3 regions of the Kineococcus rhizosphaerae genome follow, and region 1 is predicted to be linked to each of the others. Evidence: riboswitches for the same ligand, from Rfam matches in the RefSeq annotation. Region 1 holds a riboswitch; each other region holds the start of a gene.
The links. A riboswitch is a leader RNA that binds a small molecule or an ion and turns the genes downstream of it on or off. The one in region 1 is predicted to bind S-adenosylmethionine.

Region 1 (9,318 bases):
GCCTGGCCCCCGTGCTGGACGTCGTCCGCGACGCGCGCTGGGGCCGGGTCGAGGAGTGCATCAGCGAGGACCCCTACGTCGTGGGGACGATCGCGGCGGCCTACGTGCGGGGCGTGCAGTCGACCGGGGTGATCGCCACGCTGAAGCACTTCGTCGGGTACTCGAACTCCCGCGCCGGACGCAACCTGGCCCCCGTCCACGCCGGGCCGCGCGAACTCACCGACGTCCTGCTGCCGCCGTTCGAGATGGCCGTCCTCGACGCGGGGGCCCGGTCGGTCATGAACTCCTACACCGAGGTCGACGGGGTCCCCGTCGCCGCCGACGCGTCGTTGCTCACCGACCTGCTGCGCGAGCGGTGGGGTTTCACCGGCACCGTGGTGGCGGACTACTTCTCCGTGGCGTTCCTGGAACGCCTGCACGGGGTCGCGGGGTCTCCCGCCGACGCCGCCGCGCAGGCCCTGACCGCCGGCATCGACGTGGAACTGCCCACCGGCGTCACCTACCTGACCCCGCTGGCCGACCTGGTCCGCGCCGGGCAGGTGGACGAGGCCCTCGTGGACCGCGCCCTGCGCCGGGTGCTGCGCCAGAAGGCCGAACTCGGTCTGCTGGACCCCGACTACGACCCCGCCGCCGGGATCGACCCCGACCGCGTCGACCTCGACCCCCCGCAGCACCGCGCCCTGGCCCGGACGCTGGCCGAGGAGTCGATCGTCCTGCTGTCCAACGACGGCACCCTGCCGCTGCGAACCGCGGCCCGGGACGAACCCCTGCGGATCGGCGTCGTCGGGCCCAACGCCGACGACACCTCGGCCCTGTTCGGCTGCTACAGCTTCGCCAACCACGTGCTGGCCCAGCACCCCGGTGTGGAGCTCGGACTCGACGTCGACTCCGTCCTGGCCGCCCTCGGCGCCGAGTTCGCCGGCGCCGCGCGCACGACCCACGTCCGCGGCGCCGACGTGGACACCGACGACACCGGCGGTTTCGCGGACGCCGTCGCCGCGGCGGCGGCCTCCGACGTCTGCGTCGCCGTCGTCGGGGACCGCGCCGGGTTGTTCGGGCGCGGCACCTCCGGGGAGGGCTGCGACGCGGAGTCGCTGGAACTGCCCGGCGTGCAGCGCCCCTTCGTCGAGGCGCTGCTGGACACCGGCACCCCCGTCGTCCTCGTGCTGCTCACCGGCCGCCCCTACGCCGTGGACTGGGCCCTGCAGCGGTGCGCCGCCGTCGTGCAGGCGTTCTTCCCCGGCCAGGAGGGCGGCGGGGCGATCGCCGGGGTCCTGTCCGGTCGGGTGAACCCCTCCGGGCGCCTGCCGGTGTCGCTGCCCCGTTCGGTCGGCGCCCAGCCGTACAGCTACCTGCACCCCAGGCTGGGCGCGGCGAGCCCGGTCTCGAACATCGACACCGCGCCTGTGCGGCCCTTCGGGCACGGCCTGTCGTACACGACGTTCACGCACTCCGACCTGCGGCTGGCCGCGGCCGAGGTGCCGACCGACGGCGCGATCGTCACCACCGTCACGGTCACCAACACCGGCGACCGCGCCGGGGCGCACGTCGTGCAGCTCTACGGCAGCGACCCCGTCGCCTCGATCACCCGCCCCGTCGTCCAGCTGCTCGGCTACGCCCGCGTCGAGCTGGCCGCCGGGGCGAGCGCCGAGGTCACCCTCGACGTCCCGACCCAGCGGCTGGCGTTCTCCGACCGCCGGGTGGTGCGCGTCGTCGAACCCGGCCGGGTCGACCTGTTCGTCGGCCACGACTGCGCCACCCCCGACCTGACCGCGGTGGTCGAGCTGACCGGTGCGGTCCACGAGGTCGGGACCGGCGACCGCCGGGTGGTGCAGGTCGACGTGCGGCCCGTCGCGGGTCAGCCGTGAACGGCGGGGGACCAGCCCGCCGGCAGGAACCGCAGGGTGAGCCCGTCGCGGTCCACGACGTGCCGTCCCGGGCCGCTCAGGGCGCTGGGACGGCCCCCGTGCCCGGTGACGACCCGGGACGCCGCGTCCGGGTCGGGGCAGGTCAGGGCGAGGACCCGCAGCCCGAGCCGGTGCACGTCGACGTCGGCGGCGGCCGGCAGCGGGTCCACAGCGTACGAGAACACCTCCAGCACGCCCGGTCCCGCCGCGAGGTAGCTGCGCACGTACCCGCGCTCGTCGCCCGGGTGCGGCACCTGACCGAGCCGGCCCAGCCCCAGGCCGTCGGCGTACGTCGACAGCGCCTCGTCCAAGTCGCGCACCGTGGTCGCGGCGTGGTCGAGCACCGGGGTGTCGTCCTCGCCGTCCCCGGGGACGGGGTGCGTGACCCTCGCGGCGACGAGGTCGGCGTCCCAGACGTCGGTGTGGCGCAGCTCGCCGGCCACGAGTTCGACCAGCGCCCCGTCGGGGTCGCTGAAGAACACGATCCGCACCCCGCCGAGGGCGGTCATCGGTGCGATGACGAACTCCACCCCGGACCGGCTCAGCCGCTGCGCCCAGGCGTCCACGTCGGCCACCGTGAATCCGACGTGGCGGAAACCCGCCTGGTGGTTCACGCTCGTCCAGCCGCCGAGGTCCCCGTCCTCGACCCGGACCAGCCGCAGGAGCCCGGACCCGGCGCTGAGCCAGGCCTCCCGTGGTCCCCAGGAACGCTGGTGGGCGGGGCTCAACCCCAGGACGTCGACGTGGAACTCCAGGCTGCGGGCGAGGTCACGGACCCCGATCTCGACGTGGTGCAGTTCGACCGGTGCGGTGGGCATGGCCCCACCAGACCGCGACGACGCCCCGGCGGCAACCCGGGAGGAACCCCGTGACCCTCGCCCTCGTCGTCCGTTTCGACCTGCCCGACGCCGCGGCGGCGCAGCGGTTCGACGCCCTGCTGGGCGCCGCGCTGCCCGCCGTCCGCACCGAACCCGGGACCCACCTCTACGTGCCGCACACCAGCGACACCGAACCCCTGGCGCGGCTGGTGTACGCCGTGTACGCCGACCGCGCCGCGCACGAGCGGCACAACGCCGCTCCCGCGATGGCGCGCTTCCTGCGCGAACTCCCGGGCCTGCGCGCCGCCGTGCGCGTCGAGGAACTCGTGCCCGTCCCGGACGCCCCGCGCGTCCCACCGGTCTGAGGCCGGTACCCCTCTCCCGAAGGAGTTCCCCGTGTCGCACGACAGCACCCCCACCCCCGGCCCGGTCACGGCCCCCGCCGCCGACCGTCCCGAACTCGCCCACCGCGTCGCCGCCGCGACGGTGACCGTCCTGGGCGCCGACGGCGTCCCGCTGGCCGACCGGGAGGTGACGCTCGCCCAGCGCGACCACGAGTTCCTCTTCGGTTGCATCGGTTTCGACTTCGTCGCCCACGCCGGCGGGGAGGACCCCGCGACCGCCGACGGCACCTCGTCCTTCTTCGGGGCCTCGGCCCCGGCCGGTCAGGCCGAGGACCTCGCCGAGGCCTGGTTCGGTCTGTTCAACGCCACGACCCTGCCGTTCTACTGGGGCGAGTTCGAACCCGTGCGGGGCCGGCCGGCGACGGACCGGCTCGTGAAGACCGCCCGCTGGTTCGCCGACCGCGGCGTCGTCGTCAAGGGGCACCCGCTGACCTGGCACACCGCGGCGCCGGACTGGCTGCTCGACCTGCCCACCGCCGGGGTCGTCGACGCGCTGCGGGACCGGATCCGGCGCGAGGTGGGCGGTCTCGCCGGGCTCGTCGACACGTGGGACGTCGTCAACGAGTCGGTCATCATGCCCGTGTACGACAAGTACGACAACGGCCTCACCCGGGTCGCCCGCGAACTCGGCCGCACCGCGACCCTGACCCTGGCCTTCGAGGAGGCCCGCGCCGCCAACCCCGCGGCGACGTTGCTGCTCAACGACTTCGACATGTCCCCGGCCTACGAACGGGTCGTCGAGGAGGCCCTGGAGGCCGGGGTGGGCATCGACGCCCTGGGCCTGCAGAGCCACATGCACAAGGGGTACTGGGGCGAGGAGCGGACGCACGACGTGCTGGCCCGGTTCTCCCGCTTCGGCCTGCCGCTGCACTTCACCGAGAACACCCTGGTCTCCGGGGACCTCATGCCCGCCACGGTCGGCGACCTCAACGACCACCAGGTCGAGCACTGGCCCTCCACCGACGAGGGGGAGCAGCGGCAGGCCGACGAGGTCGTGCGCCACCTGCGGACCCTCGTCGAGCACCCCGCGGTGTGGGCCTTCAACTACTGGGGCCTGACCGACGCCACCACCTGGCTGGGCGCACCGGTCGGCCTGGTGCGCGCCGACGGCACCCGCAAACCGGCCTACGGCGCGATGCACGACCTGGTGAAGGGGCAGTGGTGGCTGGCCCCCACCACCGTGCGGACCGACCGGGACGGGCGGGTCGCCGTGCGGGGGTTCCGCGGGGGGTACGAGGTGTCCGTCGCCGGCGAGACCACCGGGTTCCGCCTCGACGGGTCGCAGGACGCCGCCGAGGTGCGGGTGGGGGGCGCGGACCGGTGAACCGGCGCGCGACCCGCGACGTCCACGGGTTCAACTACGCCGGGTCCTGGGGCACGTCCGGCCTGGACCTGTGGCAGCACCACGACCACGGTCTGATGGCCGTCGAGGTCGCCCGCGGCAAGAAGGCCTTCCCCGGGTGGAACACGGCCCGCTGGTGGCTGTCGCACGAGGCCTTCCAGCGCGACCCGGAGCGCTTCCTGGCGAACCTCGACGCCGGGCTGGGGTTGTTCGCCGCGCACGACGTCGCCGTGGTCCCCGTGCTGTTCAACCGCTGGCGGGACCCGGTGTGCGACTTCGGCGGGGTCCCGCTGGACCACCTGCTCCCGCACGCCAGCGCCTGGACCCGCACCGACGACCTGTTCGCCGACCCCGCGGTGGACGGCCCGGACGTCGCCCCCGTGCAACGGATCTTCCGGCGCTACCTCGTCGACGTCGTCACCGCCCACGCCGACGACGAGCGGGTCTGGGCGTGGGACCTGTGCAACGAACCCCTCATGGGCGCCTACGTCCACGACGAGGACAGCCCCCTGCGGGCCGCCGAGCTGCGCTGGCTGCGGTGGTGCCGGGGCGTGGTCCTGGCCGCCGGGGCCCGCCAGCCGCTCACGGTCGGCAACTACGCCGACGTGGCCGCCCTGCGGGCCACCGAACCGGTCAGCGACGTCCTGGGGTTCCACCCCTACTGGATGTGGCAGGGCATCGGCCCGGAGACGAACGTGCACACCCGCGAGGGGTTCGAGGCCTACCTCGACGAGTGCGTCGCCTTCGCGCGCTCGGTCGGCAAGGACCTGTACGCCAGCGAGACCGTCTGGGGCGCCCGCGACGACGCCAAGCACGTGGAGGTGATGCGCTACACCCTGTCCCGGCTGCGGGAGCGGGGGATCGGGTACACCGTCCACGCCCTGCACCACAGCGGTGTCGCCGACCTGCACCGCGACAGCCACGGGCCCGTCGGGCACCCGGAGTGGCTGCACTTCCTCGACGCCGACGGCAGCGTGCGCCCGGGCCACGAGGCGTTCGACGAGTTCGCCCCCGGCTGAGGGGGTGCCGCCCGCCCGGCTACGGTGCCCGGGTGCTGATCCGTGAGTGCACCGACGCCGACTGGCTCTCGATCTGGCCCTTCTTCGACGAGATCGTCGCCGACGGCGAGACGTACGCGCTGCCGCAGGGGCTGACGTCGCAGCGGGCGCGCGACCTGTGGGTGCAGGGCCCGCCGTGGGGCACCTTCGTGGCCGTGGACGGCGAGGGGGCGGACGCGGAGCAGGTGCTGGGCACGGCGAAGTGCGGCCCGAACCGACCCGGCGGCGGGTCCCACGTCGCCACCGCGAGCTTCATGGTCTCCCCGGCGGCCCGGGGTCGCGGCGTCGGCCGCGCGCTCGGCGAGCACGTCCTCGGCTGGGCCCGCGAGCGGGGGTTCCTCGCGATGCAGTTCAACGCCGTCGTGGAGACGAACACGGCCGCCGTCGCGCTGTGGCGCTCGCTGGGCTTCGGGATCGTCGGCACCGTCCCGCAGGCCTTCGACCACCCCGAGCACGGCCACGTCGGTCTGCACGTGATGCACCGCTTCCTCTGACGACCACCCACCCCGCGCGAGGCGCACCTCGCGCCCCCGCCGGCGGCGTGTCGCGGCGCGAGGTGTGCCTCGCGCCCCGGTGAGCGCGGTCGGCGCCCGGACGGGCCGCCCCATGCCCTAGGGTGGGCGGACCATCCAGAGCGGCCGAGAGACCTGGCTCGTCGACGCCGCAGCAACCCCTCGAGGGGTGCTCATGCCAGGACCGATGGGAGGAACAGTGGCCTACGCCGGCGACCTCACCCCGCGTGAGGCCTTCGAGCTCGTCCGGGACGACCCGGACGCCGTCCTGGTCGACGTCCGCACCGACGCCGAGTGGCGCTTCGTGGGCACCCCGACCGGCCTGGGCACCGAGCCCGTGTTCGCGTCCTGGCTCCCCGTGGACCCCGAGCGCTTCCTCACCGAGCTGTCCGCGGCGGGGATCGCGCCCGGGAGCGGGCGCAAGGTCGTGTTCCTGTGCCGCTCCGGACAGCGCTCCGTCGCGGCCGCCGAGACCGCCACGGCGGCCGGGATCACCCCCAGCTACAACGTCCTCGAGGGGTTCGAAGGACCCCTCGACGCCGACGGGCACCGCGGTGCGGTGGGCTGGCGGGCCGCGGGACTGCCCTGGAGGCAGTCGTGAGCGACGCGCGGTGCGGCGCCGCCTGGACCGAGGAGACGCGCCGACGGAGTCGCTGCGTGGATCCGCGGGAAGGCGGCGGCACGGGCACCGCGGCGGAGCGAACGGGGGAGACGTCGTGAGCGACACGCACGCCTGGCGGCCCGACACCACCGCCGTCCGCGGCGGCCTGGCCCGCTCGCAGTTCGAGGAGACCGCGGAGGCGATGTACCTGACGTCGGGGTACGTCTACGAGACCGCCGCCGACGCCGAGGCCGCGTTCAGCGGGGACGTCGACCGCTACGTCTACTCCCGCTACGGCAACCCCACGGTGTCGGTCTTCACCGAGCGGCTGCGGCAGATCGAGGGCGCCGAGGCCTGCTACGGCCTGGCCAGCGGCATGTCCGCGGTGTTCTACGCCTTGGCCGCGCTGCTGGGTGCCGGGGACCGCGTCGTCGCCGCCCGCAGCCTGTTCGGGTCGTGCTTCGTGATCCTCGACGAGATCCTCCCGCGCTGGGGCGTCGAGACGGTCTTCGTCGACGGCGAGGACCTGCAGCAGTGGGAGCAGGCCCTGGCGACGCCGGCCCAGGCGGTGTTCTTCGAGACCCCGGCGAACCCCATGCAGACGCTCGTGGACATCGCCGCGGTCACCGAGCTCGCGCACGCGGCGGGGGCGACGGTCGTCGTCGACAACGCCTTCGCCTCCCCGGTGGGGCAGCACCCGCTGCAGTTCGGCGCGGACGTCGTCGTGTACTCGGCGACCAAGCACATCGACGGCCAGGGCCGGGTCATGGGCGGTGCCGTCCTGGGCACCGAGGAGTTCATCGCCGGACGTTTCCGCGAACTCACCCGGCACACCGGCCCGACCTTGAGCCCGTTCAACGCCTGGACGCTGGCCAAGGGACTGGAGACCCTGAGCCTGCGGGTGCGGCACTCGGCGGCCACCGCGCTGCGGCTCGCCGAGCACCTCGAGCAGCAGCCGGGGATCCGCTGGGTCCGCTACCCGCTGCTGCCCAGCCACCCGCAGTTCGACCTGGCGAAGCGTCAGATGGACCTCGGCGGGACCATCCTCACGTTCGAGCTCGACGCCCCCTCCGGCCGCGGCAAGGAGCGCGCGTTCGAGGTGCTCGACGCGCTGCGGATCGTCGACATCTCCAACAACCTCGGCGACGCCAAGTCGCTGGCCACCCACCCGGCCACCACGACGCACCGGCGGCTGGGTGCCGAGGGTCGTGCCGCCATCGGCCTGACCGACGGCGTGCTGCGGTTGTCGGTGGGTCTGGAGGACCCCGACGACCTGCTGGAAGACCTCACCCGCGCCCTCTCCTGAACACCCCGATCGGAGCAACTCCCTTGTCCAGCCAGCAGATCCCCGTCTCGCACGCCGGCTCCCTGCCGCGCACGCCCGAACTCATCGCGGCCAACGAGGCGCGCACGTTCGCCGAGGACGGTTTCACCCTCGACCGCAGCCCCGAGTTCGACGCGCTGCTCACCGGTGCCGTCGTCGACCTCGTCCAGCGCCAGAAGGACCTCGGCGTGACGATCGTGGGGGATGGCGAGTACGGCAAGGCCATGTCGAGCGCCGTCGACTACGGCGCCTGGTGGGGGTACGTGTTCCAGCGCGTCAGCGGTCTCGCGCTGACGGGCGAGGACATCTTCAGCCAGCCGAACGTGCTGTCCGAACCGGGTCACGTGCGCCTGACGAGCTTCCCGAACCGCCGCGACTGGACGATCTTCAAGGACGCCTACACGGACCCGACGTCGGGGATCTCGACGGGGAAGAACGCCACGCCGTTCCCCGCGACGACCGGTGCCCTGCAGTACACCGGGCACGAGGCCATCGCCTCCGACATCGCCAACCTCAAGGCCGGCCTGGCGGCCGCGGGCCTCGAGCAGGGGTTCATCACCTCCCTGTCCCCGGGCAGCGGCGCGCGCATCGCCAACCGGCACTACGCCACCGAGGAGGAGCACATCTGGGCGTGGGCCGAGGTGATGCGCGAGGAGTACAAGGCGGTCACCGACGCCGGCCTGATCGTGCAGATCGACGACCCGTCGATCGCGGAGAACTGGGACCAGATCACGCCCGAACCCTCCGTGGAGGACTACCAGGCGTTCACCCGCATCCGCGTCGAGGCCCTCAACCACGCCCTGCGCGGGTTGCCGACCGAGCAGGTCCGCTTCCACCTGTGCTGGGGCAGCTGGCACGGCCCGCACACCACCGACGTCGAGTTCAAGCACATCGTCGACCTCATGCTCGAGATCGACGCCGGGTCGTACTCGTTCGAGGCCGCGAACGTGCGCCACGAGCACGAGTGGAAGGTGTGGCGGGACGTGCGGCTGCCCGAGGGCAAGAAGATCGTCCCGGGCATCGTGAGCCACGCCACGAACGTCGTCGAGCACCCCGAGCTGGTCGCCGACCGCATCGAGCGGTTCGCCTCCGTCGTCGGCGCCGAGAACGTCGTGGCCTCCACCGACTGCGGTCTGGGCGGCCGCATCCACCCGCAGATCGCGGTGGCCAAGCTCGCCGCGCTCGGTGAGGGCGCGCGCCTGGCGGGTTCCCGGCTGTTCGGGTGAGCTGATGTCCGCGGGGGAGGCGGCGTGGGCGCTGTGGCAGGACTCGCCCTGGGGCCGGTTGCGGTACCACGTCGTCGCCCGGTTGCTGCGGTCCTGGACGGCCGATCTCGGCGACGGGCTGCGGGT
Region 2 (9,318 bases), on a different contig from region 1:
AGACCCTGACGGTCGACGCGGTGCTGCTCGTCCAGGGGCACCTCGACGTCCGGCCCGGTCCCCGCGAACGGCGCATCGCGACGTTCGCCCGCACCCACGGCCTGGCCTACGTGCGCCCGGGCTACACCGGCGACCAGGACCTCGACGTCCTGCGCCCGGGCTCGGACGTCGTCGTGGTCGGCATGGGCCTGGCCTTCGTCGACCTCGTGGTGCGCCTGACCGAGGGCCGCGGCGGGCGGTTCACGGAACGCCCGGACGGCTCCCTGGACTACCACCCCAGCGGCCGGGAACCGCGGCTGCACGTCGGCTCGCGACGCGGCGTCCCGTACCGCTCGAAGATCGGTTACGAGACCCCGAAGGACCTCGGGCTGCCGCGCCACTACTCGGCGCAGACCGTCGCGGACCTGCACGGGGACGCCCCGCTGGACCTGCGGGCGGACCTGTGGCCGCTGATCGTCAAGGAACTGGCCGGGGCCCACTACCGCGAGCTGTTCCGCAGCCACCCCGGACGCACCGCGCTGGCCGCGGCCGAGTTCGACGCCCGGTTCTCCCGCGCGGCCTGGGGCTCGGCCGAGGTCGACGACCTCGTCGAACGCTCCGTCCCCGACCCCGCCGACCGCTTCGACGCCGCCGAGCTGGACCGGCCGCTGGACGGGTGGTGGGGGACGTCCGGGGACGAGGTCCACGAGCGCGTCCTGCAGCACCTCGAGGACGACCGGACCCGGCGGGCCGATGCGCGCCACTCCCCCGACGCCGCGGTCGTCGCGGCCCTGCTGTCCGCCTACGTCGTGACCGCCGGTCTGCACGCCGCCGGGCGGCTCAACGCCCGGTCCTCGGCCCTGGACGTCGACGGCTGGTGGCACGGGTTCTTCAGCTACGTCGCCAGCGGGCCGCCGCCGCAGCGGTTGCGGCAGCTGTCCGCCCTGGCCCGCGCCGGACTGCTGCGGTTCCTCGGGGCCGGGCTGAACGTCGTCGCCGACCCCGGGGCGGGCTCGTTCACCGCCAGCTCGGACAGCGGGCCCCACGAGGTGCGGGCGCAGGGCCTCGTCGAGGCGCGGTTGCCCGTCCCGGACCTGGAGCGCACCTCTGACGTGCTGCTGACGCGGCTGCGCGAACGCGGCGACGTGCGGGCCCACCAGGTCCTCGACGGTGAGACCCGGCTGTCGAACGGCCGGCTCGTCGTGGACGGCCGGGGCCGGCTGGTCCGCGACGACGGGTCCCCGCACCCGCGCCGCTTCGCCACGGGGGCCTGGGTCTCGGGCGAGGGCGCCGCCGCGGCGTTCGCCCGGCCGGGCACGAACGCCGAGCTCTTCCGGCGGGCCGACCGGCTCGCCGCGGACCTGCTGCGGGCCGGGACCTCTGCGCCCCCCACGCCCCGCTCCGTGCCCACCGCCCTGTCCGAACTCCCAGGAGACCGTCGATGAGCGAGACGACTCGCACCGGCACCGCCCCCAGCCGCTCGCTGGCGACCGAGGAACCCGCGGGGGCTGTCAAGGTCCTGCCCGCACGCCACCCGTGGCGGTGGGTCGCGACGGCGGTCGTCGCGGTGGTCGCGGCGATGGCCGTCAACGCCCTCGTGACGAACCCCGCGTGGGAGTGGCCCACGGTCGGTGAGTTCCTGTTCTCCGCCACGATCCTGGAATCGATGTGGCTGACCGTGAAGCTGACCATCGTCGGCACGGCCATCGGTCTCGTGCTGGGCACGGTGCTGGCGCTCATGCGGATGTCGAAGAACCCCCTGCTGCAGGGTGTCAGCTTCGCCTACATCAGCGTCTTCCGCTCGGTCCCGCTGATCCTGCAGCTCCTGTTCTGGTTCAACCTGGCGATCCTCTACAAGAACATCGGGTTCGGGGTCCCCTTCGGGCCGCAGTTCTGGACCTTCTCGACCCAGAACCTCATCGCTCCGCTCACCGCCGCGTTCCTCGGCCTGGGCCTGCACCAGGCCGCCTACTTCGCGGAGATCGTCCGTTCCGGGTTCCTGGCGATCGACCCGGGTCAGCGCGAGGCGGCGGCCGCGCTGGGGATCCCCCAGTTCCGGCAGTTCTGGCGCATCCAGCTCCCGCAGGCCCTGCGGATCATCGTCCCCACCACCGGCAACGAGATCATCGGTCTGCTCAAGGGCACGTCGGTCGTCTACATCATGGCGCTGCCCGAGCTCTTCTACCAGGTGCAGGTCGTGTACAACCGCACCGGCCGGGTCATCCCGTTGCTCCTCGTGGCCGCGATCTGGTACTTCGTCCTCACCACCGTGCTGTCCATCGCGCAGTGGTTCGTCGAGCGCTACTACGGCCGCGGCAGCGACCGGAACCAGACCGAGCTCCCGCTGCTGAAGCTCGTCCGCACCGTGCGGGCCGCCCGCACCCGTCGCCCGGGGGTCTCCCGATGAGCACGCCGACCCTGAACCGTCCGGCGTCCGGTACCGTCGTCAGGCTCGAGGGCGTCCACAAGCGCTTCGGCGCGCTCGAGGTCCTGCGCGGCGTCGACCTGTCGGTGGCCGCCGGCACCGTCACCGTCGTGCTCGGCGCCTCCGGCTCGGGCAAGTCCACGCTGCTGCGCACCATCAACCACCTCGAGAAGGTCGACGCGGGCGTCGTCGAGGTCAACGGTGAGCTCATCGGCTACAAGCGCGCCGGAAACCACCTGCGCGAGCTGCACGAGCGCGAGGTGCTGCGCCAGCGGTCGAACATCGGGTTCGTCTTCCAGCACTTCAACCTGTTCCCGCACCTGACGGTCCTGGAGAACGTCGTCGAGGCCCCCGTCTCGGCGCAGCGGCGCAAGCGGTCCGAGGTCGAGGCCGAGGCGCGCGCACTGCTCGAGCGCGTGGGCCTGGCCGACAAGTCCGGCGAGTACCCGCGCCGCCTGTCCGGCGGCCAGCAGCAGCGCGTGGCCATCGCCCGTGCGCTCGCTCTCAAGCCCTCCCTGGTCCTGTTCGACGAACCGACGTCGGCGCTGGACCCCGAACTCGTCGGTGAGGTGCTGGACGTCATCCGCGACCTCGCCGCGTCCGGCACGACCATGGTGGTCGTCACCCACGAGATCGGCTTCGCCCGGGAGGTCGCCGACCGCGTGCTGTTCATGCACGAAGGCGTCGTCCTCGAGGAAGGGACCCCCACCGAGGTCTTCGACCACCCGCGGCACGAGCGCACCCGCTCGTTCCTCGCGAAGGTCCTCTGAACCACCCAGCCCCACCCCGGTCCGGCGCGAACGCCGGACCGCCCTGTCGGCCTGCCACGAGGCAGGTCCGCAAACCCGAGGAGAACCCCTTGATCAGCCGTCGAACCTGGCTCCTGTCGCTGGCCGCGACCCCGCTCGTCCTGGCCGCCTGCGGCGACGGGACCGACCCGGCGACCGCTCCCGCGTCCACCTCCAGCGCCTCCGGCGGCACCGCGGTCGACACCAGCCCGGCCCAGAAGGGCCGCATCACCGTCGAGGCCGTGCCGGAGATCGCCGCCAAGGTCCCCCAGGCGATCAAGGACCGCGGGACGCTCGTCATCGGCACCACCGGCAACGGCGCCCCGCCGCTGAGCTTCAAGGCCGACGACGACAAGACCGTCATCGGGATCGAACCCGACATCGCCCTCCTCGTGGCCGGTGTCCTGGGCCTCGAGCCCGACATCCAGGCCACCAGCTGGGAGAACCTGTTCCTGTCGATGGACTCCGGCCAGTACGACGTCGGGTTCTCGAACATCACCGTCACCGAGGAGCGCAAGGAGAAGTACGACTTCGCGTCCTACCGCGTCGACACCCTCGCCTGGGAGGTCGCGAAGGACTCCACGATCACCTCGATCGAGGAGCCCAAGGACATCGCGGGGCTGACCGTCTCGGTCGGTTCGGGCACCAACCAGGAGAAGGTCCTGCTGAACTGGAACGAGCAGCTCAAGGCCGCCGGCGAGAAGGAGGCCACGATCCAGTACTACCAGCAGGCCTCCGACACCTACCTGGCGCTGAAGTCGGGCCGCATCGTCGCGAACTTCGGGCCGAACCCGACCGCCGCCTACCACGCGCTGGTCTCCGGTGACACGAAGATCGTCGGAACCGTCCCCGGCGGCGGCACCATCGTCGCCGACATCGCGGCGACGACGAAGAAGGACAACGGGCTCGTCCAGGCCCTCGCCGACGCGCTGAACCACCTCATCTCCAGCGGCGCCTACGGCAAGACCCTCGAACGCTGGAACCTCGCCGACGAGGCCGTGAAGACGTCCGAGATCAACCCGCCCGGGTTGCCCAAGACCGACTGAGCGGCCCGTGCGCGACGGCCCGTCCACCCTGCGGTGGGCGGGCCGTCGCGCGTGCGCTCCCGTCGAGGCCCCCTACGGTAAGCCCCACGGGGACGACGAAGGGCCGGGGGATCGTCGTGACGATCCCCCGGCCCCGTGCCCGGACGGTTTCCGGGCGGGTTCAGTCCCCGCGCCGGCGCGCCACCAGGTGCCAGTGCGACACCCCGGTCACCTCGTCCACGACGTCGCCACCGACGTCCAGCAGGTCGCACCCGCTGGCCAGCAGCGCCCCCCGCACGAGGTCGCGGTCGAGCCGCAACAGCCCCGGGGCGGCGGGCGCACCGACGGGTGCGAGCAGGGAGATCGCTCCCCCGGCGTGCACGGACGACGTCAGCGCCGCGACGTCCGCCACGACCTGCGCGAGGGTCCCCCGCGCGGGCAGGACGTCGTGGCACAGGACGAGGTCGAACGACCCCGACCCGCCGGCCCGGTGGTGGGTGATGGCGGCCAGCGCGGCGACGTCGTCGAGGTCGGCGTCGACGGTGCGGACCAGGTGCGCCACCCCGGCTTCGGCGGCCCGCTCCTGGGCCGCGGCCAGCGCCCGCCCCGAGGAGTCCAGCACGGTGACGTCGTGTCCGAGGCGGGCCAGCTCGACGGCGTCCCGGCCGTCGCCGCCGCCGGCGTCCAGCACGCGCAGCGGCGCCTGCCCCGGGGCCGCGAGCGCACCACCCAGCGTGTCGGCCACCAGGGCGCGACGGGACCGGGTGCCCGTCCTCACGCAGGGACCTCGGGGGTGCGGAACTGCTCGAGGCGGGCACGACGGACCCAGCCGGCGACCCGGCCGTCCACCAGGACCCACGCCGCGGGGGCCGCGCCCAGCGCCTGCCACGCCTCGTCGACGTCCTGGCCGACGCCGACCTGCGGCAACGGCGGGTCGGCCACCTCGCGCAGCGCGACCCCGGCGACCTCGGGGTGGTCGCGGACCAGGCCGCGCAGCCCGGCGAGGGTGGTGGCGCCCAGGACGTCGCCGAGCGCGTGGGGACGGCTGGCTCCCTGGCGGGGCAGCACGACGGCCAGCGGGGTGCGGCCGAGCGCCCCCTCGGCGAGGGCCTGCTCGATCGCCTCGCGCACGGTGAGGTCGGCGCGCAGGGCGATCGGTCCCGGAGCGTCCAGCGCCCCGTCGGGGAGCAGGGCCCGGACCGGGTGCTCCACCCCTTCCTCCAGGAAACCGCTGCCACGCAGCCAGTCGTCGTCGAAGTTCTTGGACAGGTACGAACGACCGGAGTCGGGCAGCAGGACCACGACCACGTCCTGCGGTCCGAGACCCTCGGCCTCGCGCAGGGCCACCGAGACGGCGGCCGCGGCCGACCCGCCGACGAGCAGCCCCTCCTCCCGGGCCAGCCGACGGCCGGTCAGCAGGGCGTCGCGGTCGGAGAACGTCACGATCTCGTCCAGCACCTCGGGGTGGTACGACTCCGGCCACACGTCCTCGACGGTGTCGGGGTGCAGGTAGTGCCCGATGGACTCCACGGCCCACGGGCTGCCGTCGCCGCCGGAGTAGGTGGAACTCTGCGGGTCGACGCCCACGACCCGGACCCGCCCACCGCTGACGGCCTTGAGGTGCTCGCCCGTGCCCGAGACCGTGCCGCCGGTGCCGATCCCCGCGACGAAGGTCGTGATCCGCCCACCCGTCTGGGCCCAGATCTCCGGCCCCGTCGTCTCGCGGTGCGCGGCGGGGTTCGCCGGGTTGTCGTACTGGTTCGCGAGCCACCCCCCGGGGATCTCCTCGGCGAGCCGGACGGCCGTCGCGTGCACGTGGCGGGGGTCGTGGCGCGGGACCCCGCCGGGGACCACGACGACCTCGGCGCCGTAGGCGCGCAGGACCGCGATCTTCTCCCGGCTGGTCTTGTCGGGGACGACCACCACGACGGAGTAGCCGAGCTGGGCACCGACGACGGCCAGCCCCACGCCGGTGTTGCCGGACGTCCCCTCGACGATGGTCCCGCCGGGGCGCAACGACCCGTCGGCTTCGGCACGACGGACCATCCACAGCGCGGCGCGGTCCTTCACGCTGCCGCCGGGGTTGTTCTGCTCGAGCTTGACGTAGACGGCGGCGCTCAGGTGGGCCGCGGTGCGCCGCAGCCGGACCAGCGGGCTGGAGCCGACGGCGTCGAGGACGGATTCGTGGACGGGGCCGCCGGGGGTCTCCAGGCGCAGGTCGTCGGCGGTCCCGGGGATCGGCAGCCGTTCCAGGGTGCTCACGGTGCGGGCCTTTCGGTGGTGGAACGAGTTCGGGGAGGTCGGGTGGGTCACCCGGTGACGTGCGGGCAGCCGGTCAGCGCCGGTGTGGGCGTCGACGACGACACTGCGAGGCGGCCGTGCGGCACAGGTCGACGACCCGACGACGGCGCAGGGGCTCGGGCCGCGGCGGTCGGGGTGCGGGGCCAGGACCGCCGGCACGGGGCGGAACGGCGGGAGAACGGGTGCTCACCTGGACGACCTCCATCGGTCCTGGCGGGAGCACCCGCGCCCGAGGTCGTCGGGGGGTTGCTGCGGCGTCGTCGAGCCAGGTCTCTCAGCCGCTCTGGATGGTTTCCTCACCCACGGTGCCCTTCGGCACGGGGTTTGTCAATTGCCGAACCCGGTTCCACCACAACGGTTGCCGGGAACCCTGGTGCTACAGGTCGCGCCCGTAGCAACGGCTGTGGACGACCGCGTCGTACGGCGGGTACACGGGGACGGGTTCCCAGCCCGCACGCTCGTACAACGCCACGGCCTCGGGCTGGAGGTTCCCCGTCTGCAGCACGAGCCGGCTCACCCCGAGGTCGCGGGCGGACTGCTCGACGCGGCGCAACGCCTCGGCCGCCAGCCCCCGCCGCCGGTGGGCGGGGTCGACGAAGACGCGTTTGACCTCCCAGCGCACCGGCTCCCCGTCGACGGCGAGCCGGCGCAGGCTCGCCGTCGCCGCGGGTTCGTCCCCGCCCAGCGCCAGCCACGTGACGGCGACCTCCGACGCGGACGGACCGGGCGGGTGGTACCGCGGACCACCGTCGGGACGGGCGTAGCGCGGTCCGACCTCGGCGTCCATGAGATGGCGCAGCCGGACGACCCGGGGGTCGTCCCAGCCCGTGGCCACCCAGGTGACCACGGGCAGCGGCTGGACGGTCACCGGCGCGCGAGCGGGGACGCGAAGGCGACCGCCACGCGGTGGACGGCCTCGCGCAACTGCTCCGGCGTGAGGTCGGAGAAGCCCCACCGGAAGCGGTCGCCGAACTCGTGCGGTCCGACGGGGCTGAAGTACCGGCCGAGCGGGAAGTCGACCGCGTTCTGCCGGGCGGCCTCGAGCGCCTTCTCCAGGTCGATCGCCGGGTCCAGGACCCGACCCCAGACGAAGATGCCACCGTCGGCGGCGGGGACCTCGAGGACTCCGCCCAGTTCCTCACCCACCGCGGCGATGAGCGCGTCGTGCCGTTCGCGCAGCACCGAGCGGCTGTGCCGCAACGCGTCACTGAGGGCACCGGGAGCGGCGAGGAACCGGTGGACGCCGCGCTGCACGACGAGCGAGGTGTGCTGATCGGAGTCGCGCCGGGCGTCGAGGACGGCCCCGATCAGCCACTCCGGCCCGGCGATCCACCCGAGCCGCAGCCCTGGCCCCAGGGTCTTGGAGAACGTGTTGACGTGCAGCACCTGCCCGGAGGCGAGGTCCAGGTCCTCGGCGGGGTCCCCGTCGAACCGCAGCTTGCGGTACGGGTCGTCGGACAGGACGAGGAACCCGTACTGCTCGGCGAGCTCGACCAGCCGGCGCCGCGACGCCGTCGGGGAACTGGTCCCGGTCGGGTTCTGGAAGTCCGGGATCGTGTACAGCAGCTTCGGGCGCAGCCCCGCCCGGAGCTGGGTCTCGAGGTCGTCGAGGTCGATGCCGTCGGGCCCCGTGGCCACGGGCCGGGTGTCGACGCGCCGTTGCCGCAGGAGGGTGAGGACGAGGGGGTACGTGGGGTTCTCGACCAGCACGACGTCCTGGGGGTCCAGCAGCGCGTCGAAGACGAGCGCGAGCCCGTGCAGGGCGCCGTTGGTGACCGCGACGCGGTGCGGGACGGTCCCCTCGTCGGTCGCGATCCACTCCCGCAGCTCCGGCAGGCCCAGCGGGACGGAGTAGCGCAACGAGGGCGCGGCCGGGTCGGCCAGTTCGTCCGCGAACGCCCGCGACAGGCCCGCCAGCGGCAGGGTGTGCGCGCCGGGGGTGCCGCCGTGCAGGCCGATGGTCCCCTCGACGGTGCTCGTCGGGCGGGGGCCGAACCCCACGGCGGGCAGGACGTCCTTCGCACGGCGGGACAGCAGGTGCGGACCGGCGTCGAGGGAGGCGATGTCGTCGCGCAGGATCGTCACCGGGTCACCCGGCCCGGCTCGGTCCCGAGGGCGATCGGCACGCGGACGGCGTTGCCCCACTCGGTCCAGCTGCCGTCGTAGTTGCGCACCTCCGGCAGACCCAGCAGGTGGGTCAGGACGAACCACGTGTGGCTGGAGCGTTCGCCGATGCGGCAGTAGGCGATCGTGGGCCGGGTCGGGTCGAGCTGCGCGCCACCGGTCGTGTAGAGGGCCTCCAGCGCGGCGCGGTCCTTGAACCGGCCGTCCTCGGCCGCGGCCTGGGCCCACGGGACGTTCGCCGCCCCGGGGACGTGCCCACCGCGGACGGTCCCCTCCTGCGGGTAGTCGGGGATGTTCGTCAGCTGGCCGCTGTACTCCCCCGGCGACCGGACGTCGATGAGCTGACCGCCGAGGTGCTCGCGCACGTCCGGCAGGAAGGCCCGGATCGAGGCGTCGTCGCGCTCGACGACGGGGTACTGCGTCGGGGTGCGCTCGACGACGTCGGTCGTGACCTCGCGCCCCTCGGCCACCCAGGCCGCTCGGCCACCGTCGAGCAGCCGGACGTCGGCGTGCCCGAACAGGCTGAAGACCCACAGCGCGTAGGCGGCCCACCAGTTGTTCTTGTCGCCGTACACGACGATCGTGTCGTCGCGACCGATCCCCTTGCGCGACAGCAGCTCGGCGAAACGCACACCGTCGACGTAGTCGCGGGTCACCTGGTCGTTGAGCTCGGTGT
Region 3 (9,318 bases), on a different contig from region 1:
CGTCCTGGGCGCCCCGCGAGAACGCTCCAGGACGCTCGAGGTCGACCCGCGACACGCCGACCTTGATTCCCGGCGGTTGCGCGTGGCAATCTCCCCTCAGGTCATGAGTGCCAGCGACAAGCCCCGGCTCGCTGGCCGGCAACCCTCCTCCGCGGTGGGGTGCCCCGGGTGACGACCTGGCCGGTCCCGAGGTGGGCCCGGCAAGCGCGGACCTCGCCGGGGTGATCCCGGTCCTCCCGGCAGGGTCCACTTCCCGAGGAGACCTCGTGTCGACGAGCACCCTGTCCCCCAGCCGTCCCGCCCCTCGTGCGGCCTGTCGCCCGGTGGCCCCGCTGCTGCCGGTCGTGGGCGCCGACACCGTGGTGCCGCTGGCCACGGGCGGGACCGCCACCTACGCCAACCTCGACAACGCCGCCAGCGCGCCGGCCCTCAGCGCGGTGGCGGCCCGCGTCGCGCAGGTGCTGCCGCACTACGCCAGCGTCCACCGCGGCGCCGGGTACCTGTCCCGGGTCTCCACGGCGCTGTTCGAGCAGGCCCGCGAGCAGGTCGGGCGGTTCCTCGGCGCCCGGGCCGACGACGTCGTGGTCTTCACCCGCAGCACGACCGACGCGCTGGACCTGCTCTCCCGCGCCGTCCCCGCCGGTGCCCGGGTGCTCGTCGCGGACGTCGAGCACCACGCGAACCTGCTGCCCTGGCAGCGCTCGGCGGCCACCACGGTGGTGCGCGGCGGTGCCGACGCCGAGGAGACCGCTGCCCTGCTGGAGGCCGAGCTGGCCACCGGGCAGTACGCGCTGCTCGCCGTCGCGGGCGCCTCCAACGTCACCGGCGAGGTGCTGCCGCTGCGCCGGCTGGCCCGCGCCGCGCACGCGGCCGGGGCCCGCATCGCCGTCGACGGCGCCCAGCTGCTGCCGCACCGGCGCGTGGACGTCGGCCGCGACGAGATCGACTGGATCGCCCTGTCCGGGCACAAGCTGTACGCGCCGTTCGGCGCCGGCGCCCTCGTCGGCCGCCGCGACTGGCTCGACGCGGCCGAGCCGTACCTGGCCGGCGGCGGCGCGACGCTCGACGTCAGCCACGACGCGGTGCGCTGGGCCTCCGGCCCGGACCGGCACGAGGCCGGGTCGCCGAACGTGATCGGCGCCGTCGCCCTGGCCCAGGCCTGCGCGACGCTCGCCGCCCTGCCGGACGGTGCGCTGGAACGTCACGAGGGCGCGCTGCGCGCCCAGCTCGTCGACGGGCTCAGCGCCCTGCCGGGCGTCGAGGTCGTCCGGGCGCACCCGGCCGACGCCGTGGGGGTCGTGACGTTCACCGTCGCGGGCCGCTCGGTCTCCGAGGTCGCGGCGTACCTGTCGGCGGAGCACGGGATCGGCGTGCGCGACGGGCGCTTCTGCGCGCACCGGTTCGCGAACTCCCTCGGCCTGGTCGCGGGCGGGCTGCGCGCCTCGACGGGGGTCGGGACCGGCTCGGCCGACGTCGAACGGCTGGTGGCCGCGGTGGAGCGGTTCGTGACCACGGGCCCCGAGCTCGAGTACGGCCTGGTGGACGGTCACTGGGGTCCGCTCACCGACGCCCGGCCCGCCCCCGAGACGTTCCTCGACCCGGTGACGGAACTCGGGTAAACTCACCGGCGAAGGTCACGAGAACCAGCGACAAGCCCTGGCTAGCTGGTCGGCAACCCTCCCCCGCGGTGGGGTGCTCCAGGTGACGACCCGGCCGGAGGAAGACCTCCGGCAAGCGCGATGACCCGCCGGACGCCTGCGTGTCGTCAAGACAGCAGGAGGAGAACCGTGTCCGAACTCCACCTCTCCGTGGCCCTGGAGTCCACCGGGTGGCACCCCGCGTCCTGGCGCGAACCCGGCGCCCGCGCCGACGAGCTGTTCACCGCCGCGTTCTGGCGCGACACCGTCCGCGAGGCCGAACGCGGGCTGTTCGACCTCGTGACCATCGAGGATTCCTTCAGCCTGCAGGGCAGCCACTTCGGGCTACCCGACGACCGCACCGACCGGGTCGCCGGCCGCCTGGACGCGCTGCTCGTCGCGGCCCGGCTGGCGCTGGTCACGCAGGCCGTCGGTCTGGTCCCCACCGTCACGACGACCCACACCGAACCGTTCCACGTGTCCAAGGCGCTCGCGACGCTCGACCACGTCAGTTCCGGCCGCGGCGGCTGGCGGGCCCAGATCGCCCCCCGCGCCCACGAGGCCGAACTCTTCGGACGGCGGTCGATCCCCGTGGTCTCCCGCGAGACGTTGCAGGACCCCGAGGTCGCCGCGGCGGTCGAGGACCTGTTCGCCGAGGGCCGCGCCGTCGTCGACACCGTGCGGGCGCTCTGGGACTCCTGGGAGGACGACGCGGAGATCCGCGACGTCGCCTCGGGACGCTTCGTCGACCGCACCAAGCTGCACCGGGTCGCGGTCGAGACCCCCTGGTTCTCGGTCCTCGGCCCCTCGATCACGCCCCGTCCCCCGCAGGGACAGCCCGTGGTGACCGCACTGGCGCACGCGCGGACCGCGTACGAGTTCGCCGCCGCGAGCGCGGACGTCGTGTTCGTGACGCCGCACGAGGCGGCGAACGCCCGCGAGATCGTCGCCGAGGTGCGTGCCGCGGAGGCCGCCGTCGGCCGGACGGGAACCCCGCTGCAGGTCCACGCCGACCTCGTGGTCGCCCTCGGCCCCGACGCCGCGGCCGCCCGCAACCGCCTGGACCGGCTCGACACCGTCGACGGTGAGGCGTTCGGCTCCGACGCGCTCGTCGTGGCCGACTCCCCCGCGGGCCTGGTCGAGCGTCTGCTGCTGTGGCGCGAGGCGGGGATCGAGGGGTTCCGGTTCCGTCCGGCGGTGAACGCCACCGACCTGCCCGCGCTCGTCGACGAGGTCGTGCCGCTGCTGCAGTCCGCCGGGGTGTTCCGCCGGGAGTACACCGGCACCACCCTGCGCGACCACCTGGGGCTGGCCAGGCCCGTCAACCGCTACGCCGCAGTCTGAGGAGGACCCGATGAGCATCCCCGACGGCAAGCCCCGCAAGCAGATCGTCCTCGGCGCCCACCTGCCCGGCGTCAACCACCACACCGTCTGGCAGGACCCGGCCGCGGGCAGCCAGATCGACGTGCGGAGCTTCGCCCACCTGGCCCGCACCGCCGAACGGGGTTTCTTCGACCTGTTCTTCCTGGCCGAGGGCCTGCGGCTGCGCGAGCACGCGGGCGAGATCTACGAGAACGACGTCGTGGGCCGGCCGGACACCTTCACGGTGCTGGCCGCCCTGGCCGGGGTCACCGACCACCTGGGCCTGGCCGGGACCATCAACACCACGTTCAACGAGCCCTACGAACTGGCCCGCGAGTTCGCCTCCCTCGACCACCTCTCCGGCGGCCGCGCCGCGTGGAACGTCGTCACCAGCTTCGACGCGTTCACGGGCGCGAACTTCCGGCGCGGCGGCTACCTCGACCGCTCGCAGCGCTACGAGCGGGCCGAGGAGGTGCTCCTCGCCGTCCGCGCCCTGCGGGACTCCTGGGGCCCGGGCGACGTCCTGGCCGACAGCGCCACCGGGCAGTTCCTGGCCCGGCACGGCGTGGGGGCCTTCGAGCTGCACACGAACCAGTTCGACGTCCGCGGCCGGTTCAACGTCCCCCGTCCGCCGCAGGGCCACCCGCTGATCATCCAGGCCGGCGTGTCCGACCAGGGCCGGGAGTTCGCCTCCGCCAACGCCGACGCGATCTTCTCCCCCTTCCGGCGCACCGACGACGCCGTCCCGTTCTACCGCGACGTCAAGGCGCGGGCGGTGCGTCACGGGCGCCTGGCGAGCGACGTCAAGATCCTGCCCTCGGCCGGTGTCGTCCTCGGCGACAGCGCCGCCGACGCCGCCGAGAAGGCGCGCGAGCTCACCCACCAGCAGGTCAGCCCCGCCACCGCCCTCGCGCTGGCCGAGCAGGTCTGGAACCGCGACCTGTCGCAGCTGGACCCCGAGGGTCCGCTGCCGGAGTTCGACGCCGACACCACCGCGCCGCCGCGCTGGAGGGGCCGGGCGATCCACGACCCCGACCTGAACGCGGTCGTGGCGCGCTGGCGCGAGATCGCCGCGCGCGGGGGGCTGAACCTGCGCGAGACCGTCATCGAGGTCACCGCCCGCGCGACGTTCGTGGGCACGCCCACCACGGTCGCCGACCAGCTCGACGACTTCGTCCAGAACGACGGCTCCGATGGTTTCATCCTGCACCCGCCCGTGGTGCCGACCGGCCTCGACGAGTTCGTCGACACGGTCGTCCCGCTGCTGCAGGAACGGGGTTCGCTGCGCACGGAGTACACCGGGACGACGCTGCGGGAGAACCTCGGCCTGTCCCCGGCCCGGGCGGCGCAGCCGGCGTGAGCGTGGAACTGTCCGTCCTCGACCTCGTCCCCGAGAGCGAGCACGAGGGGCTCGGTGCGGGCATCGCCCGGACCCTGGAACTGGCCCGGGCGGCCGACGACTGGGGCTACCGCGGGTTCTGGCTCGCCGAGCACCACCTGTCCCCCGGCGTCTCGAGCTCGACCCCCGCCGTCCTGGCGGCGCTCGTCGCGTCCTCGACGCGGCGCCTGCGGGTGGGCTCGGCCGCGAGCCTGCTGGCCGTCACGACACCGGCCGTCGCCGCCGAGCAGTGGGCCACGATCGCCCGGGCCGTCGGCGGCCGCGTCGACCTGGGTTTCGGCCGGGTCCACGGCCCCGCCCCCGCGGGGGCCGAGCGGCCCGGGGCGAGCGGGTCCCGGGTGGTCGACGGGCTGCCCGTGCCCGCCGCGCCGCCGCCCCTGTGGCGCGACCCGGCGCTCGTCGAGACCCTCACAGCGACCGCGCGCGTGCTGGGCGTCCACCGCGCCGACGCGCCGCCGTTCGCGGACGAGCTCCGCCTCGCCCTGGACCTGCTGCGCGACGGGCACACCGACGCCGAGGGCCGCACGCACGGCAGTTCGCTGCTGTCGGGTGCGCCCGTGGACGTGCACGTGCTGGCCTCCAGCGGCGGCGAGTCCGCGCGGGTCGCCGGCGAACTCGGCCTGCCGCTCGTCGCGAACTACCACGTGGCTCCCGCCTCCGTGCTGGACACCGTCGCCACCTACCGCGACGCGTTCCGTCCCGGCGTCCTGCCCGCCCCGCGGGTGGCCGTGTCGGCCGACGTCGTCGTGGCCGCGACCGACGCCGAGGCGCGCGAGCTCGCCCGTCCGTACGCGCAGTGGGTGCTCGGCATCCGCCGCGGCACCGGGGCCGTCCCCATCCCCTCCCCGCAGGAGGTGGACGCGTTCACCTGGTCCGCCGAGGACGAGGCGCTCGTCGCCGACCGCCTCGAGGGTCACGTCGTCGGCTCGCCGGAGACGGTGGTTCCCCGGCTCGAGGCGCTGGCCCGGGTCACGGGGGCCGAGGAGATCCTCGTGACGACCGCGACGTACCGTGCCGCCGACCGGTTCCGCTCCTACGAACTGCTCGCGCAGGCGTGGCGCGACCGGTCGACCGTGCACCTGCCCGAACCCGCCCACGCGACCGCGTGAGCGCCGAGAACACCAGACCACAGGAGTGACGTGAGCGAGACCACCCTCCCCGAGGCCCCCCTCGTCGACGCCGAGACCGCCGGCCGCGCCGTCGCCGGTGGCGCGTTGTTCGTCGACGTCCGCAGCGACGCCGGCCGCGCCGCCCACGGTGAGCTGCCGCAGGCCGTCGTCGTCGCCAAGACCGACGTCGGCCGCAAGTTCGCCGTCGGCGAGCCCGGCGCGCTGGAGCAGCTGACCGACAAGGACCAGGAGATCGTCGTGATCTGCGGGTCGCCCGCCGGGTCCGGCCCCGTCACCGCCGAGCTGCTCGCCGCGGGCTTCACCAACGTCGTCCAGGTCGACGGCGGTTTCCCGGCGTGGAAGGCCGCCGGACTCGCGACCGAGGAACCCGTGCAGGCCGGATGAGCACCACCACGGAGAACCCCGTGTCGGACGGCGCGACCACGCTGACCGTCCGGTCGGCCCGCCCCGACGAGCTGGCCGCCGTCGGGGAGCTGACGGTGGCCGGGTTCTCCGTGGGCCCCTACCCGCCCGACGCCGCGCGGGCAGCGCTCCTGCGCGACGCCGCGGGCCGGGCCCGCACCGCCGACGTCCGCGTCGCGGTCGAGGGCACGGGCGAGGACCTGCTGGGCACCGCGACCCTGGCGCCCGGGGGCACCGAGCACGCCCGCTTCGCCGGACCCGACGAGCTCGAGTTCCGGCTGCTGGCCGTCTCCCCCGCCGCCCGCCGCCGCGGACTGGGCGCCCTGCTGCTCGAGGACGCCGTCGCGCAGGCGCGGGCCCGGGGTTTCACCCGGGTCGTGCTGGACACCGGGGCGCGCAACGAGACCGCCCAGCGCCTCTACCACCGCTCGGGCTTCACCCGGCTGCCCGAGCGGGAGGACCGGCTGGGCGGTGGCGGTCTGCGGCTCGCCGTGTTCGGCCGGGACGTCGACCCCGCTCCCGGGGTGCTCGTCCGGCTGGCCCGGCCCGGGGAGCTCGATGCCGTCAGCCGGCTCGCCCTGGACGCCTACGCCGCCGACGGCGACCTGCCCGACTGGTACGCCGCGCAGGTCGCCGACGCCGCGACGCGGACCCGCGAGGCCGAGCTGTGGGTCGCCGTCGACGCCGTCACCGGCGAACTGCTCGGCACGGTGACGCTGCCTCGTCCCGGGCGGACCCTGAGCGCCACGGCGCTCGACGGGGAGCTCGACCTGCGCCTGCTGGCGAGCGCCGTGCCCGCCCGCGGTCGCGGCGTCGGGACGGCGCTCGTCCGGCACGCCCTCGACGTGGCCCGCTGGCGCGGACTGCACCGCGTCGTGCTGAACTCCGCCCCGCGGATGACCGCGGCGCACTCCCTGTACACCACCCTGGGTTTCGTGCGCCTGCCCGAGCGCGAGACGCGCGTCGTCGAGGGCGGCACCCTGCTCGCCTTCGGGTACGACGTCGTCCCGCTCGCGGGCGACGACACCCTCTGACCCACCCCTCCCGGCGATCGAGGAATCTTCCGCCGTGATCGAGGAATCCCCGGCTCCGAGGCCTGCCGTGCCGTCCTCGATCGCGGCGTGAGATTCCTCGATCGCCGGAGTGGGGCCACCCTTCGGCGTGGACGCCCCCGCCGTCACCGACCGGAGCACCCTTGCGCCCGTCCGACCCCCGCACCGCCGTCTGGCTCGTCTGCCTCGGCACGGGATTCGTCACCCTCGTCGACCAGAGCATGGTCGGCGTCGTGGTCCCGGCCCTGCGCGCCGACCTGGGCGCCACGCCCACGCAGGTGCAGTGGATCCTCGCCGGCTACTCGCTGACCTTCGGGCTGGCCCTGGTCCCCGCCGGCCGGCTCGGCGACGTCCTGGGGCGCCGGTTCCTGCACCTCAGCGGCTTCGTCGTGTTCGCCGCCGCGGCCGTGCTGTCCGCGACGGCGCACGACGCCTGGACGGTCGTCCTCGCCCGGGCGCTGCAGGGGCTCGGCGCGGGCGTGGTCAACCCGCAGGTGCACGGCACGCTGCAGACGGTGTTCCGCGGCCCCGAGCGGGCCCGGGCGTTCGCGGGGTACTCCGTCGCGACGGCCTGCTCGTCGGCGTGCGGTCCCCTGCTGGGCGGGCTGCTCACCGGGCTCGGGGGCCCCGGCCTGGGGTGGCGCCTCGTGCTGGCGGCGAACATCCCGATGGCGGTCCTGCTCCTGCCCGTGGCCTTCCGCCACCTGCCGCGGGTGGCCCGCCGGCCGCTGCCCCGCGGCGGGCTCGACCTGCCGGGCAGCGCCGTCGTCGCGCTGGGGACGCTGTGCCTGCTGCTGCCCTTCGCGACGGGACGGGTCTCGGCCGGCGTGCTCGTGCCGTGCCTGCTGACCGTCGTGGTCCTGGCCGGGGTGCTGCGCTGGTGGGAGCGGCGCGCCCTGAGCCCCCTGGTCGTGCCGGACCTGTTCCGGCGCCCGGACTTCTCCCTCGGCACGGCGGTGGCGATGTGCGTCTTCGGCGCCGTCCTGGCCCTCGGGATGCTGCAGGTCCTGGTGCTGCAGTCGGGGCTGGGGCTGTCCGCCTTCGACGCCGGGCTGGTGCTGCTGCCGGCCGCCGTCGCCTCCGGGGTCTGCGCGGCCCTGTGCGCCCGGCTCGTGCTCCGGTGGGGGCGGCGGCTGGTGGTGGCGGCCACCGTCGCGGCCACCGCGTCGGTGACCGCCGAGGCGCTCCTGCTGCCCGCCCTGCCCGCGCACGCCGTCCTGGTGGTCTCGATCACCGCGACGGTCTCGTCGGCCGCGATCGGGGCGGTGATCTCCCCCAACCAGGTCCTGACGCTGCAGCACGCGCCGGTGGCCGTGGCGGGCGTCGCAGCGGGGCTGTTCCAGCTCTCGCAGCGCGTCGCGGCCGCCGTCGTCGTCCCCGTCGTCACGGGCGCCTACCTGGTGGACGCGCCCCCGACCCCCGGCCGGGCCCACCTGGGCGTCTTCGCCGACCTCGCCCTGGGCTGCGCCGGGCTGCTGCTGGTCGCGGCCGTGCTGGCCGTCGCGGCCCTGCGCTCGGAGCGCAGGGGTGCGGTTCAGGGCATGGGTTCGCTGCTGGGGCGGGGTTCGTCCCCGGCGCCGCGGGCCTGCTCGGACAGCAGCGCGTGGAGCTCGGCCTCGAACTCCGCCCAGCTCAGCTCACCGGGACCCGGTTCCTGTTCGAGCTCGACCGGCGACCACGGGAAACCCCACTGACCGTGCCCGGCCAGGGCCAGCCCCTGCACGACCGCAGCACCGAAACTGGTTGCGGCGGCGCACAACCGCGCCCACGTCCGCCGTCCTCGCACCACGCACCTCCGCTCTCGGGTGCCTCACTGTGACACACGCGGGCCGTTCCGCAAGGGCCTTCGGGCAGGTTCTTCCCCTCCGCCCGCGCAACGCACACGTCGGACCCTCCTCAGCCCTGATCCGAGGCGCGACGCACACGTCCGACCCCACGTTCGCGTGGTCCAGGGTCCGACGTGTGCGTCGCGCGGGACGCAGCGTCAGCGCAGGGCGGACTCGTCGGCGCGGTGGGCCCACTGAGCGAACGTCTCGTCCCCCTCGCGGTCGGCCGCCCAGCGCCGCACGACGCGCTCGACGTACTCCCCCACCCCGTCCGCGGTGACCTTCAGCCCGCGCACGGTGCGCCCCAGACCCGGTTCCTCGCGGTCCTGGGACGCGAGCCCACCCCCGAGGTGGACCTGGAAGCCCGGGACCTGCTGCCCGTCGTCGTCCGTCACGAGCTGGCCCTTGAGCCCGATGTCGGCCGTCTGGATCCGGGCGCAGGAGTTCGGGCAGCCGTTGAGGTGCAGCGTCAGGGGCCGCGGCGCGAGGGTCGGCAGCGGCAGGTCGACG

Region 2: it holds a riboswitch for S-adenosylmethionine, as region 1 does, so the genes downstream of both, CLV37_RS22215 (PLP-dependent cysteine synthase family protein) here and CLV37_RS04895 (rhodanese-like domain-containing protein) in region 1, are expected to answer to the same signal.
Region 3: it holds a riboswitch for S-adenosylmethionine, as region 1 does, so the genes downstream of both, CLV37_RS18425 (LLM class flavin-dependent oxidoreductase) here and CLV37_RS04895 (rhodanese-like domain-containing protein) in region 1, are expected to answer to the same signal.

Annotation. Positions count from the first base shown of each region.
Region 1 is NZ_PVZF01000002.1:129,640-138,957, forward strand. It holds gene CLV37_RS04865 (beta-xylosidase/alpha-l-arabinosidase) at 1-1,868, shown strand, start outside; gene CLV37_RS04870 (VOC family protein) at 1,859-2,725, opposite strand; gene CLV37_RS04875 (putative quinol monooxygenase) at 2,776-3,090, shown strand; gene CLV37_RS04880 (endo-1,4-beta-xylanase) at 3,122-4,453, shown strand; gene CLV37_RS04885 (glycoside hydrolase 5 family protein) at 4,450-5,490, shown strand; gene CLV37_RS04890 (GNAT family N-acetyltransferase) at 5,523-6,023, shown strand; SAM riboswitch class I at 6,152-6,235, shown strand; gene CLV37_RS04895 (rhodanese-like domain-containing protein) at 6,241-6,642, shown strand; gene CLV37_RS04900 (O-succinylhomoserine sulfhydrylase) at 6,758-7,948, shown strand; gene CLV37_RS04905 (cobalamin-independent methionine synthase II family protein) at 7,972-9,192, shown strand; gene CLV37_RS04910 (class I SAM-dependent methyltransferase) at 9,197-9,318, shown strand, end outside.
Region 2 is NZ_PVZF01000014.1:6,167-15,484, forward strand. It holds gene CLV37_RS22190 (FAD/NAD(P)-binding protein) at 1-1,424, shown strand, start outside; gene CLV37_RS22195 (amino acid ABC transporter permease) at 1,421-2,386, shown strand; gene CLV37_RS22200 (amino acid ABC transporter ATP-binding protein) at 2,383-3,174, shown strand; gene CLV37_RS22205 (ABC transporter substrate-binding protein) at 3,264-4,238, shown strand; gene CLV37_RS22210 (methyltransferase domain-containing protein) at 4,399-4,995, opposite strand; gene CLV37_RS22215 (PLP-dependent cysteine synthase family protein) at 4,992-6,434, opposite strand; SAM riboswitch class I at 6,717-6,812, opposite strand; gene CLV37_RS22220 (GNAT family N-acetyltransferase) at 6,895-7,386, opposite strand; gene CLV37_RS22225 (aminotransferase-like domain-containing protein) at 7,383-8,603, opposite strand; gene CLV37_RS22230 (sulfurtransferase) at 8,600-9,318, opposite strand, start outside.
Region 3 is NZ_PVZF01000009.1:280,615-289,932, forward strand. It holds SAM riboswitch class IV at 100-213, shown strand; gene CLV37_RS18420 (aminotransferase class V-fold PLP-dependent enzyme) at 267-1,619, shown strand; SAM riboswitch class IV at 1,633-1,743, shown strand; gene CLV37_RS18425 (LLM class flavin-dependent oxidoreductase) at 1,740-2,981, shown strand; gene CLV37_RS18430 (NtaA/DmoA family FMN-dependent monooxygenase) at 2,992-4,359, shown strand; gene CLV37_RS18435 (LLM class flavin-dependent oxidoreductase) at 4,356-5,507, shown strand; gene CLV37_RS18440 (rhodanese-like domain-containing protein) at 5,538-5,912, shown strand; gene CLV37_RS18445 (GNAT family N-acetyltransferase) at 5,909-6,964, shown strand; gene CLV37_RS18450 (MFS transporter) at 7,126-8,676, shown strand; gene CLV37_RS18455 (nitrite/sulfite reductase) at 8,967-9,318, opposite strand, start outside.